Regions from separate parts of the Sutcliffiella cohnii genome, predicted to be linked through region 2. Evidence: riboswitches for the same ligand, from Rfam matches in the RefSeq annotation. Region 2 holds a riboswitch; each other region holds the start of a gene.
The links. A riboswitch is a leader RNA that binds a small molecule or an ion and turns the genes downstream of it on or off. The one in region 2 is predicted to bind S-adenosylmethionine.
Positions count from the first base shown of each region.

Region 1 (3,154 bases), 2.4 Mb from region 2:
CACGGAGAGCCGTTGTGTTCGTTTGAAGAATTAAAAGAGAAGATTGATATATATATAGATTACTATAACAATAAACGCATTAAGCAAAAATTGGATGGCATGAGTCCGGTTCAATTCCGCATCCATACCAGCCAATTAGCTGCATAATAAAAACTCTAACTTTTGGGGGTCGCATCAGGACCTGTCCCTCCGTCCATGGTATGTGTCCCTCTGTCCACCCACTTGTTTTCCAGGGTGGTGTGGTGGTAGTTGATCGCCTTTGCCGAATAGGTTTTCTCTTAATGTGTCGCCTTCGTATTCTTTTCGGACTACTCCTCTTTCTTGTAGGATTGGGACAACTAGCTCTACGAAGTCCACGAAGGTGCCTGGAGTAATCGCGTAGGCGATGTTAAACCCATCTACTCCGGTTTCTTCCACCCAGTGCTCCAAGTCATCTGCTACCTGTTTTGGACTTCCAACTGTAACTGGTCCTAACCCTCCAATTCCGGTGTATTTTTTAATTTCATCTATCGTCCAATTAATATCTGAATCTATTTTCGTAAAGTTTTCCACCGTAGATTGTATGGCATCATTTTTTACATATTTAAGATTCTCATTGGGACCATACTCTGAAAAATCAATTCCGGTCCAGCCACCAAGAAGCGCCAGTGCACCTTCATCGCTTATATGATTTTTGTACTCTCTTAATTTTTCAAAAGCCTCTTCCTCCGTTCGGCCAACAATTGGAGTAATACAAGCAAGTATTTTTATTTCCTCAGGTGCTCTGCCGGAGCGAATTGCCTCTTCACGTAGTTTCTTTACAGACTGTTTAGCTGCGTTCTTTGTCGGTGAACCAATAAAGACTAACTCGGCATGTTTCCCAGCGAAAGCTCTTCCCTTAGTCGAAGTCCCTGCTTGGTAAAGCACCGGTGTTCTTTGTGGCGACGGTTCACATAAGTGTGCACCAGGAACTTTATAATACTTTCCTTCATGGTTAATATCGTGAACCTTACTTGGGTCAGCAAAAATCCGATTCACCTTATCTCGTAAAACTGCGTCGTCCTCCCAGCTAGCTTCCCATAATTTATAGCAAACTTGTAAATATTCCTCAGCGATATCGTATCGCTCATCATGATTAATTTGATCCTCTAATCCGATATTAACAGCCGCACTTTTTAAATAAGACGTTACAATATTCCAACCAACTCGACCTTTTGTAATATGATCTAGCGTCGACATTCTACGAGCAAATGTGTAAGGATGCTCATGGGTTACCGACGCAGTAACCCCGAACCCTAAATGCTTCGTTACCGCTGACATTAACGGGACAACAAGAGATGGGTCGTTAACAGGAGTTTGTGTACCTTGACGGATAGCAGCATCTCTAGAACCTTGATACACATCATACGTACCTAATACATCTGCTAGAAAAATAGCATCAAACCGACCCTTTTCTAAAATTTTCGCAAGTTCAATCCAATATTCGCTGTCCTTATAACGGTGAGATTGATCTTCCGGATGAGTCCATAAACCTGGTGACTGATGCCCTACACAGTTCATATCAAATGCGTTTAAATAAATTCTTTTCTTTGTCATAATAATTCGCTCCCTTTTCGAGTATTTTTGCTTTTAAATCTACCTGACTAAAACTACCTTAATCATCCTTTCTTTTCGCTGTCCGCCTCCTTTCCTCTATTCAAAAATTTCATAAAAAAAGACATCTTTATCCAAAACGTTATTTTTAAAACGCTTTGAAAATAAAGATGCCTTTAGTCGTCTAATCGGCAAACTATTTACTATTTTTATAGGTTCTCTCACTTTTACTAGGTGTCGTTTGTTGCAATGAAAAACGCTTCTTTTCCGTCGTATCGATTTGAGTAATTTGCCCATTATGGACGGTAACTTCAATCGTTCCAAATTCCAAGCTCTCCAAAGTTGATAAAATATGTTTCACTTTTGACTCTTCAAGTTTTGCCATATAATCTCCCCTTGTTTATTAATAGGTTGCTAATGAGTTCTCGGTTCATTTTGGCTAAAATAAAAACCCTCTTCTAAAAAAAGAAGAGGGCAAATGTAAATAGTTCAATACTCTCTTCTTATCTTTCAAGCATATAGCTTGCTGGAATTGGCACAGTACAATCTGTCTGTTGCCGAGGTATCGTCGGGCCAGTCCCTCCACCTCTCTGGATAAGAATAAAAATAGTTATTTAATTGTTATTAATTAATTATATTCGTTGGTGCAATTTGTATTCGTGAATATCCGAAGGAATCCGTATTGGAATAGTTGAATATTCTGAATAAAATTAATTTACATGAAGTTCTATTATTTGTCAACACTTTCTTTTTGAGTGCTTGGAGATGAGGATGCTTTCCCCTTCTGCCTCAACCAACTAACAACAAAATGTATAATAAGCAGAATCACCCCCAGCTCAATCGCATGGTCGGCTATATTCAGAACCCCGCCAGAACGAACAATAAAGTCTGTTACCGTTCCAAACAAAAATCGATCAATCGCATTTCCGATTGCCCCACCGACGAGAAATCCAAAACTCAAATCAATAAGCAGTCCCTTCATGTCTTCCGTTTTACGAAGGTATAAAACAAATATGACAAACAACACTGCTACAACTCCAAAAAGCCGCGCATTACCCGGAAACAACCCTCCTGCCATCCCACTATTTTCGATATGCGTAAACTGTATTCCCCAGATAGTAAATCTTTCATGGAGTTCTACGTAGGCCCGAACAAAATTTTTAGAAAGCTGGTCAAGCAAAATAACGAGGATCGCTGTTATGTAAAATAGCATTTTTACCCTACTTTCCGAAATTAGCACTCTACCTGTCAGTATAATGAAAAACTCGCTTTCAATACAAAGATGATGCTTCAAGGTGGACACAGGGAGGTGGACACAGGGACAGGTCCCTCGTCCACACTTTTTTTGGAAAATTCACTATTTCCTCCTCTCATCCTGACCATCAACTTTGTTAAAATATAGGGTGTATTATTATTATGGGCGCTTAAATACACGGATAGTAAACCTATCCACTGCCCACAATTAGGAGGCAATCATGAAAGGTTTTTTAGAAAGTGAAGGATTTAAGAAGTACATATATTTTATAGCTGGACTAATATTATTTGGCTTAGGCTTCTTTATCCTCGTTAACGGAGAAGAACG
Region 1 is NZ_CP018866.1:4,161,595-4,164,748, forward strand. It holds gene BC6307_RS20805 (IS3 family transposase) at 1-147, shown strand, start outside; gene BC6307_RS20810 (LLM class flavin-dependent oxidoreductase) at 175-1,575, opposite strand; gene BC6307_RS20815 (YezD family protein) at 1,769-1,957, opposite strand; SAM riboswitch class I at 2,073-2,173, opposite strand; gene lspA (signal peptidase II) at 2,303-2,785, opposite strand; gene BC6307_RS20825 (hypothetical protein) at 3,048-3,154, shown strand, end outside.
Region 1: linked by a shared signal. The riboswitch ahead of BC6307_RS20815 (YezD family protein) and the one ahead of BC6307_RS08595 (hypothetical protein) in region 2 are both predicted to bind S-adenosylmethionine.

Region 2 (3,154 bases):
ATATTGCTGGAATCACGAGGATGGTCGTGTGAAAATAATCTCCCCGTCGTTAGAAGAGTTTCTAAAAGGCTGGATACTGGGCGAAATTTCAATTTGATACTATTAATTGAGAGCCAAAGGAGGAATTATGCGACTTTTTCACGTAAGCGAACAACCTGACATTTCAAAGTTCGTACCTCGAATACCTACTAGACAAGATATGGATCAAAGTAAAGGGTTAGTTTGGGCAATTAATGAAAAATGTTTACCTAACTTCTTAACACCTAGAAATTGTCCGAGAGTTACATATCATTGTAACGAGCGTACCACAGAGGACGATAAAAACCGCTATATGTCTTCTAAAACTACAAACCACGTTGTTGCCATTGAGCATAAGTGGTTTTCTACTATGAGAGATACTACATTATACTTATATGAATTTAACAGTACTGATTTTTATCTACTCGACAGGTGTGCGGGCTATTATGTAAGTGAAAAAACTCAAGTTCCTATCAATAGATTTGTAGTGAATGATTTATTGATGGAATTAATCCATCGAAAAGTAGAAGTAAGAATAGTTGATAGCCTTTGGGATTTATGTGAAAAGATTCAAACAACAAGCTTTGATTGGTCCATGTGCAAAATGGGAAATGCACAAAGGAACTAGTTAATATTTATGGCTAGCAGACCCTACTCGAAAAGGGTTTGCTGTTAAGCAAGGGGGAGAATGGAAAGATGAAAATTAGACTTGCACAAACAAAAGATATTAAGCAATTAATACAAATGAGATGGGATTTTACGATTGAGCATGATGAAAGTAAACGAAACGCATCATTTGAAGACTTTGAAAAAGAATGCCACTCTTTTTTAGAAGGTGCTATAAACGGCAATCAATGGTTCATTTGGGTAGTCGAAGAAGATGAAAAAGTTGTATCTCATATTTACATCGAATTAATCCAAAAGGTTCCGCGACCTGGTAGGGTAACTTATCCGTTCGCCTACATGACAAACGTATACACTGTTCCAGCATATAGAGGGAAGGGTGTTGGTAGTGAACTTCTAAGTTACATAAATAAATGGATAGAAGAAAATAATTACGAATTCGTCATCGTATGGCCAAGTGACGAAGCTATTAATTATTATAAGAAAAATGGTTACAAACATTGTACAGAGCCGATGGAATATTTTCCTGGTTAAATTGGATGTTTATGAGAAAGGTAGTGAACTGTCTTGTTTAAGTTTTTCTTTCAACTCGGAGTAGCAATGATGATCCTATTGTTTTCTACTTTTGTTTCTTGGTACGAAGGTAGCGCGATAATCGATCATCCGTGGGAATGGGAATATTCCACTCCGTTTACTCAGCTTAATGGAGAAATTCAGAATGGAAACCAAATATCACAGCTAGATTATTTTGTTTATGCGGCGAAATTCCATCCGACATTTCCATTAGTAATGTTAATCAGTTTTTTGTATCTATTAATTCTTGTTAGTTTCCAAGTCCTTAATACTAAACACTTTATATATTTTTTAAGTTTTGTAGCTGCATCCTTATTTTTTCTAAGTTATTTAGTTTCTAATTCATCAACAATAGGTGGGAACGTCTTTTTTTACTTTAGTATGTTAACTGGTATTGTATGTATTGCCACAACGATTTGCATGAAGTTTTTAGGTAGCAAAAGGGAAACTACTGCATAAATTATAATTTCATATGAACAAGAATAATTTGTCAACAAGCACAATTGTAAAAGGACTCAAATACAGAGTCCTTTTTTAATCGTAATAGAGTTTTATGAAAACTTCTTTAACCGGATGGAGCTAAACCCAGTATGTGGATGTACGTTGGACTGGACTTTGTAATATTCATATTCCAACTCTGAAAGCGTCAAATCAAGTAATGCATCTTCTTTTTTATAAAATTGATGATGTTCTAGTAATTTTGAAATGATCTCCATTTTTCTTACTTCTACAACTTCGTTAAGTAAACTCATAAAATCCTCTCCTTAAAATATCCATGTTTTGAAGACTAATAAAAGATAAGAAGATTTTAAGAAATGTAATGAAAACCAACTTATCTTCCAAGTGAAAAACTTGTAGGATTTAGCACAGTGTTCAAAAGGAACCTGTTGCTGAGGTATCATCGGGCCAGTCCCTCTACCTCTCTTGATAAGTAAATATAATATTATGATATACATATTATTCCGATTTGTCTACTATGAATTAATGGTTTGTTACATGTATCTTAAAGATAGTGATAGTCCGGGGTGGTTTAATTAATGATATTGGTTATAATTAAATTAATATTAAGAAAATCCATATTTTGGCGGTGAAACAAAATGGAACCTAAATGGTTAGAATGGGCAAAACAGCTTCAATCGATTGCCCAGGCGGGATTAACGTATTCAAAAGATGTTTATGATATGGAGCGGTTTGAGCAGATAAGAGATATTAGTGTAGAAATAATGTCTCAACATACAGATATAGACAATTCAATAATAAAAAAATTATTTGCAAACGAAACTGGTTATGCTACTCCAAAAGTAGATATAAGATCAGTAGTTTTTAAGGAAAATAAAATTTTATTAGTTAGGGAAAATGATGGGGAATGGTCTTTACCAGGCGGTTGGGGGGATATCGGCCTAACACCGAGTGAAGTGGCTGTAAAAGAAGTAAAAGAAGAATCTGGATATGAAGTAAAAGCTAAAAAATTGATAGCGGTAATGGATAAAAAGTGCCATCCGCATCCTCCGTCACCATATCATGTTTATAAAATGTTTATTCAATGTGAAATTATCGGGGGCCATGCACAATCAGGGCTGGAAACTAGTGAAGTTGGCTTTTTCGATGAAAACGAACTACCCAAATTATCTGTAGCAAGAAATACAAAATCCCAAATTCAACTAGCTTTTAAACATCTACATAATCCTCAAGAGCCTGTCTATTTTGACTAATTATTCGGTATTTAGAGATAGTGACTTATATTGATGCAGGAGGTGTTTTGAATCAACTCTTTAGAAACTGTAAGTATTAACGGAGATAAGCAATGGATTTATATAAGAAGTAAAAATGAAAATAACCCAATTCTTCTTTTTCTACATGGTGGTCCAGGAGCCGCTCAAATTTATTGTGTAGATAATTATTTTAAAGATTTAGAGGAAAGTTTCATTGTTGTTGATTG
Region 2 is NZ_CP018866.1:1,744,878-1,748,031, forward strand. It holds gene BC6307_RS08575 (SMI1/KNR4 family protein) at 1-97, shown strand, start outside; gene BC6307_RS08580 (DUF6886 family protein) at 128-646, shown strand; gene BC6307_RS08585 (GNAT family N-acetyltransferase) at 715-1,176, shown strand; gene BC6307_RS08590 (YjdJ family protein) at 1,210-1,674, shown strand; gene BC6307_RS08595 (hypothetical protein) at 1,767-1,967, opposite strand; SAM riboswitch class I at 2,045-2,149, opposite strand; gene BC6307_RS08600 (NUDIX hydrolase) at 2,313-2,927, shown strand; gene BC6307_RS08605 (alpha/beta fold hydrolase) at 3,057-3,154, shown strand, end outside.

Region 3 (3,154 bases), 110 kb from region 2:
CAGTCATTTGATTTTCACGAGAGTATGTTGAGCGTTCCCTCCCCTTCCACTGCTTTTACTAACACGGTGGAAAAATCCTCCTGTTTATATTCTTTATGGTTCCTATTATGTTACATATTTATTAACTTAAAAAGGACTCCAAAATTGGAGTCCTTTTATTATTTGGCTAGCATTATTATTTTTGAACGTTAGCAGCTTGAGGTCCACGAGCACCTTCAACGATTTCGAAAGTAACTTCTTGACCTTCTTCTAAAGATTTGAAACCTTCGCCTTGGATAGCAGAGAAGTGAACGAATACGTCGTCTTGACCTTCAACTTCGATGAAACCGAAACCTTTTTCTGCGTTAAACCATTTTACTTTACCTTGTAACATTTTTTGTTCCTCCTTGCGGGTTAACCCACGTAAAAATTTATTACTATTCTTGCTCGTTCACAAAACACTTCCAGACGAAATTGCTATTATTTCTGACTTTCCACATTATTTTCACGAACAAAAATAATAACTTTATAATAACAGGAATATTGAAAAAGTTCAAGACATACAAACGATTTTACCTAGTAGAAAAATAAATTCGGGCAGTTGTCAAGTAATTTTCGGTTGCTGTTAAATATTCGAACAGTTGTATGTAATTTCTCATTGCTGTTAAGTAATTTCGGGTAGTTGCTAAGTAATTTTCGAGTGCTGTTAAGTAATTTCGAATTGTTGTTAAGTAATTTCCGAGTGCTGTTAAGTAATTTCGAATAGTTGTTAAGTAATTTCCGAGTGCTGTTATGTAATTTCGAATTGTTGTTAAGTAATTTCCGAGTGCTGTTAAGTAATTTCGAATTGTTGTTAAGTAATTTCCGAGTGCTGTTAAGTAAAATCAGTCGTCATGCACACTTTCTAAATTGCACGTAAAAAAATTCATCCATCTTGCATAGAGAACCGTCTTTTACTTTTGAAAGTTGACAATTTGCGCTTAAAATCTGATGTAAATTAGCATTCTCGCTCCGATAACAGTAACATTTATTATTTTAAACCGTCTGAGTGGGGCTAATGTGCTAAATTCATCTTTGAAGAGCAAAGAAAATAACAAACACTTCATTATTTTTAAAAATTTTCTTGACAATTATTACTTTTACAAGTTATGATTCTCACCAAGTGATATTTTACAAAAATACATACGAACGTAGTATTAACTACTACGAATCTCTTATCAAGAGCAGGTGGAGGGAATTGGCCCGATGAAACCCAGCAACCGACCGTAATATTGTCGTGAGACAAGGCGTTCTAATAGAACGCCGAAGCTTTTGCTTCGTAAGGCACGGTGCTAAATCCAGCAGAAATTACTTTCTGGCAGATAAGAGGTGCGAAGAATCGAACCTTCAAGCCTCTTTCAATATGGAAAGAGGCTTTTGTTATTTTTTTAACGAAAGCCTCCTACACACTTTTTATGGAGGGTTAAACAATGACAACATTAACTAAAACGTACGAACCATTAACAGAAACTACTGCAATCGAACTAGCAATTAAACTACATTTCTTTGAAAATAGCACTAGCATAAACTGTAAAGAAATAGGTGACGGCAACTTAAACTTAGTCTTCCACCTTACAGACGAAAATAACAAAGGTGTAATTATAAAGCAGGCATTGCCTTATGCAAAAGTCGTAGGGGAAAGTTGGCCACTTACTTTAAAGCGTGCTCAAATTGAAAGTAACTCATTAAAAGAAGCTGCCAAACACGTTCCTTCGCTCGTTCCAACAGTTTATTATACGGATGAACATTTAGCGATTACTGTTATGGAAGATCTTTCGCATTTAACGATAAGTAGAAAAGGCCTAATGAATGGTGAAGACTATCCTTTACTATCAGAGCATATCGGACAGTTTTTAGCCAAAACGCTATTTTACACTTCTGATTTCGGCTTAAATCAACAAAAGAAAAAACTTTTACAGCAACAATTCGCTAACCCAGAACTATGTAAAATTACAGAGGATTTAGTGTTTACAGATCCATTTTATGATAGTGAAACGAATAATTTCGAGCGTGAATTATTACCTGTCGTATCCGAGATTTGGAACGATTCTTCTCTTAAACTTGAAGTAGCAAAGTTGAAATATTCATTTTTAACAAATGGTGAAGCTCTACTACACGGGGATCTTCACACAGGTAGTATTTTTGCTAGTAATAATGAAACGAAAGTGATTGATCCAGAGTTTGCTTTTTTCGGTCCTATTGGGTTCGATGTTGGTCAATTTTTTGCTAACCTTATCGTAAATGCCCTTAGTAGAGAGCCACAAAAGCAAGGTGTATTATTTGATCATATAAATAAGACTTGGGACGTTTTTACGACTGAATTTACAAAACAATGGACTTTAGACAGTGTTGAATATTTTACGAAAACTGAAGGATATTTGTCCTACGTTTTTCAATCAATATTGGAAGACACAATTGGATATGCCGGTTGTGAATTAATTCGTCGTACCATTGGCCTTGCTCACGTAGCCGATTTAGATAACATCCCTTCCATAGAAACACGATTAAAAGCGAAAACAAAAGCTCTGCAACTTGGCAAATATTTTATTTTGAATAGAGCCAATATTCACTCTGTTGAAGATTTCATCCAAGTTAGCTTACAACATGTACAACAATAAGGAGTAGATATAATGACAACTGTAAGAAACATTCCCATTTCTGTCGAATGGAAAGATACGTATATAAAACTATTAGACCAGCAGAAGCTACCGAACGAAACTGTTTATGTACAATTAAAGACGATTGAAGATGTATGGGATGCAATCGTTACGTTAAAAGTTAGAGGTGCGCCTGCGATTGGGATTGCAGCGGCATATGGGTTAGCCCTTTCCACTAAACAATATAATGTAGAGTCTATGGATGAATTTAAAGATCTTTTCATTAAAGATATAGCTTATTTAGCGAGTTCTCGCCCGACAGCCGTGAACCTATTTTGGGCGTTAGAAAGATTAACAAATGTTTTACATGATAGCAAATCTGTAAACGAAGCAAAAACCAATATAGTTCACGAAGCGATACAAATTCAAGTGGAAGATGAAGCGGTTTGCCACCAAATTGGCGATAACGCCCTCTCTTTACTTCAAAAAGGCGATAAAGTTATGACCATTTGTAATGCTGGTTCTATCGCAACGGCTCG
Region 3 is NZ_CP018866.1:1,853,018-1,856,171, reverse strand. It holds gene cspD (cold-shock protein CspD) at 176-373, opposite strand; SAM riboswitch class I at 1,191-1,347, shown strand; gene mtnK (S-methyl-5-thioribose kinase) at 1,449-2,636, shown strand; gene mtnA (S-methyl-5-thioribose-1-phosphate isomerase) at 2,649-3,154, shown strand, end outside.
Region 3: linked by a shared signal. The riboswitch ahead of mtnK (S-methyl-5-thioribose kinase) and the one ahead of BC6307_RS08595 (hypothetical protein) in region 2 are both predicted to bind S-adenosylmethionine.

Region 4 (3,154 bases), 2.2 Mb from region 2:
AGCGCTAGCATCAAAGGCGAAAACGGCAAATCAAGCGTATGTGCTAACATTTTTAGTAGCATCGGCTGCCTATTATATTAACTGGGGATTAGCGGTCGTAGTAGGTGCGATTATTGCAAGAGAAGTTGGAAAGAGGAATAAAAAAGCACATTTTCCGCTGTTAGTAGCATCAGCATATACACCGACAGTATTATATACGGCAGGATTCTCCAGTTCCATTGGATTAACGGTTGCGACGGAAGGCCATTTTCTAGAAGGTGTTATGGGTGTCATACCAACTTCGCAAACGATTTTTCATCCAGGTACTTTTATTATACTACTAACTCTTCTAATCACTGTTCCACTATTCATCGTCCTGATGGCACCGAAAAAAGATATTATTTCTTACAATCCTCCTATTCTTAAAAATGCTCGTACTCCTGAAAATGAAACGAATAGTTCAAGCCCAGCTTTACGTTTAGAAAATACCCCTATTCTTGGTATGATCATTGGGGCTATTGGCATTATTTATATTGTTATAGAGTTTGTAGGTGGGCGTGATTTAGATTTAAATATTATTAATCTAATCTTCTTATCATTAGGGTTATTTCTTCATCGCTCGCTTGGTCAGTACGCAAAAGCGTTTAAGGAAGCGGCTGGTGCGATTTCACCAATCATTTTACAATTTCCGTTCTATGCAGGTATTATCGCCGTATTAGGTAGTTCTGGAATTGCGGAGTCCATTATTAACGGCATGGCATCCATTGCGAACGAACAAACATTTTCTGTCTTCTCCTATTGGACAGCCGGCTTAGTAAATATACTGGCTCCATCCGGTGGTGGACAATGGGTACTCCAAGGTCCATTACAAGTTCCGGCAGGGATGCAATTAGGTGTTGATCCAGCCGTGACTGCCATGGCTGTAGGTTGGGGAGATGCTTGGACAAATCTTATTCAACCGTTTTGGGCATTACCGATCTTAAGTGTAGTGGGATTGCATATTCGTCACATTATGGGATATTGTATCCTCCTTAGTATTTGGGTAGGGATTGTTACGACAATTTTATTATTTTTCGTATATTAGCGGTGTTAAAGCAATGTAAGCGCTACACTATTGCGTTAAAATTTTAATCTTTTATATTAGTGAAGTTTTCTTATTGACACGCGAAATGTAACATCATATACTAATAAATAATTTCATAATAAACTTTATTCAAAAAACTCTTATCCAGAGTGGCAGAGGGACTGGCCCGATGACGCCCGGCAACCTTTCTTTTATAGAAAAGGTGCTAATTCCTGCAAAACAGAAATGTTTTGGAAGATGAGAGAGGAAGAATTGTTATATTCACTTATCCTCTCTTGTTCTGACAAGAGGGGATTTTTATTTGGTCTTTATGAAAAGGAGGGAAGCGAATGATTGTAAGAGGTGCTCCTAACAATTATCAATGTAGAGTTGGAGTGTTAGATGACTTAGAGGTAATTTTACAGAATGAAGGATATCAAAAAGTATTGTGTATTACTGGTGAAAAATCACTGGAGGCAGCTTCAAACTATTTACCGAATTTCTCGACTGTTTCTGTATCTTTTGAAACGTACAACGGGGAATGTTCGCCATCTGAAGTTCAGCGGTATCATCGTATAATCGAACGAGAGCAATATGATGCCATAATCGGGCTTGGGGGAGGAAAAGTTTTAGATTTAACGAAAACTGTCGGTGATAGTGTTAAGAAAGATGTGATACTCATTCCGACGTTAGCGGCTACTTGTGCAGCGTGGACACCGTTAAGTGTACTTTATGACGATGAAGGCTCGTTTATAAGGTTTGAATATTATTCAAAGAGTACTTTTTACGTTTTAGTAGAACCGCGAATTATTAGCGAGGCTCCTGTCCAATTTCTAAAAGCAGGTATTGGAGATACGCTCGCAAAATGGTACGAAGCCAAGTCGTTAATACATAGTTTAGATCCACTTCCTGTATCGGTACAAATAGCATTACAGGCAGCAAGGCTATGTAAAGACCTTTTGTTAGAAAAAAGTTTACCTGCTATTGAAGCAGTAGAAGCTCAAAAAGTGACGGATGATTTACTAGCTGTAGTGGAAGCGAACATATTATTAGGTGGAATGGTTGGCGGTTACGGTGATTATTACGGTCGAGTTGCTGCAGCACACTCTGTTCATAACGCACTAACACATATACGTGCATGCCATTCTCTCCTTCACGGAGAAAAAGTTGCTTACGGTGTTTTAGTTCAACTCGCATTAGAGAAAGAGTGGGATGAAATCGAACTGCTCCTCCCTCTATATGAGAAGCTAGGTTTACCTGCCTCATTAGAATCGTTAGGACTAACGTTACAAAATAGTGAAGAGCTTGATTTAATAGCCGAAAAAACATTATTACCCTCTGAATCTATTCATTATATGAAAGATTCGTATAAAAAAGCGGACATTATATCCGCAATAGAAAAATTACAAGCATACAAAAAAATTACGAGGTGAAGAACATGAAAAAGATATTATTGTCCATTGTAAGTTTATTATTAGTAGCATTTTTAGCAGCATGTGGAGGAAAGGATACTGGAGGGGCACTAAGTGAAGATAAATTAGTTATTGGAGTAACAGCAGGACCACATGAGCAAGTAATGGAAAAAGTGAAAGAAGTAGCTGCAAAAGACGGATTAGAAATTGACATTAAAGTGTTTACGGAATATGTAATGCCAAATACTGCTCTAGCAGAAGGTGAACTAGATGTGAATAGTTTCCAAACGAAACCGTTTTTAGATAACGTTGTGAAGGAAAGAAATTATGATCTAGTCGACATTGCACCAACATTAACGTTCCCAATGGGTATTTATTCTGAAAAATTTGCGTCTGTTGATGAACTAGAAGAGGGAGCAAAATTAGGCTTACCGAATGACCCGACTAACGGAGGTCGCGCATTAATCCTATTCCAATCTGCTGGTCTTATTACGTTAAAAGATGGAGTTGGTGACCAAGCGACAGTAAAAGATATCGTTGATAACCCGAAGAACTTTGAATTTATCGAATTAGAAGCATCTCAACTTCCTAGACAATTAGACGAACTAGCTGGAGCTGCAATTAATACGAACTTTGCAATTGAACACGGATATGTTCCAACAGAAGATTCCATCTTTATCGAAGGTAGTGACTCACCGTG
Region 4 is NZ_CP018866.1:3,982,042-3,985,195, reverse strand. It holds gene BC6307_RS20100 (short-chain fatty acid transporter) at 1-1,063, shown strand, start outside; SAM riboswitch class I at 1,201-1,307, shown strand; gene BC6307_RS20095 (iron-containing alcohol dehydrogenase family protein) at 1,393-2,475, shown strand; gene BC6307_RS20090 (MetQ/NlpA family ABC transporter substrate-binding protein) at 2,481-3,154, shown strand, end outside.
Region 4: linked by a shared signal. The riboswitch ahead of BC6307_RS20095 (iron-containing alcohol dehydrogenase family protein) and the one ahead of BC6307_RS08595 (hypothetical protein) in region 2 are both predicted to bind S-adenosylmethionine.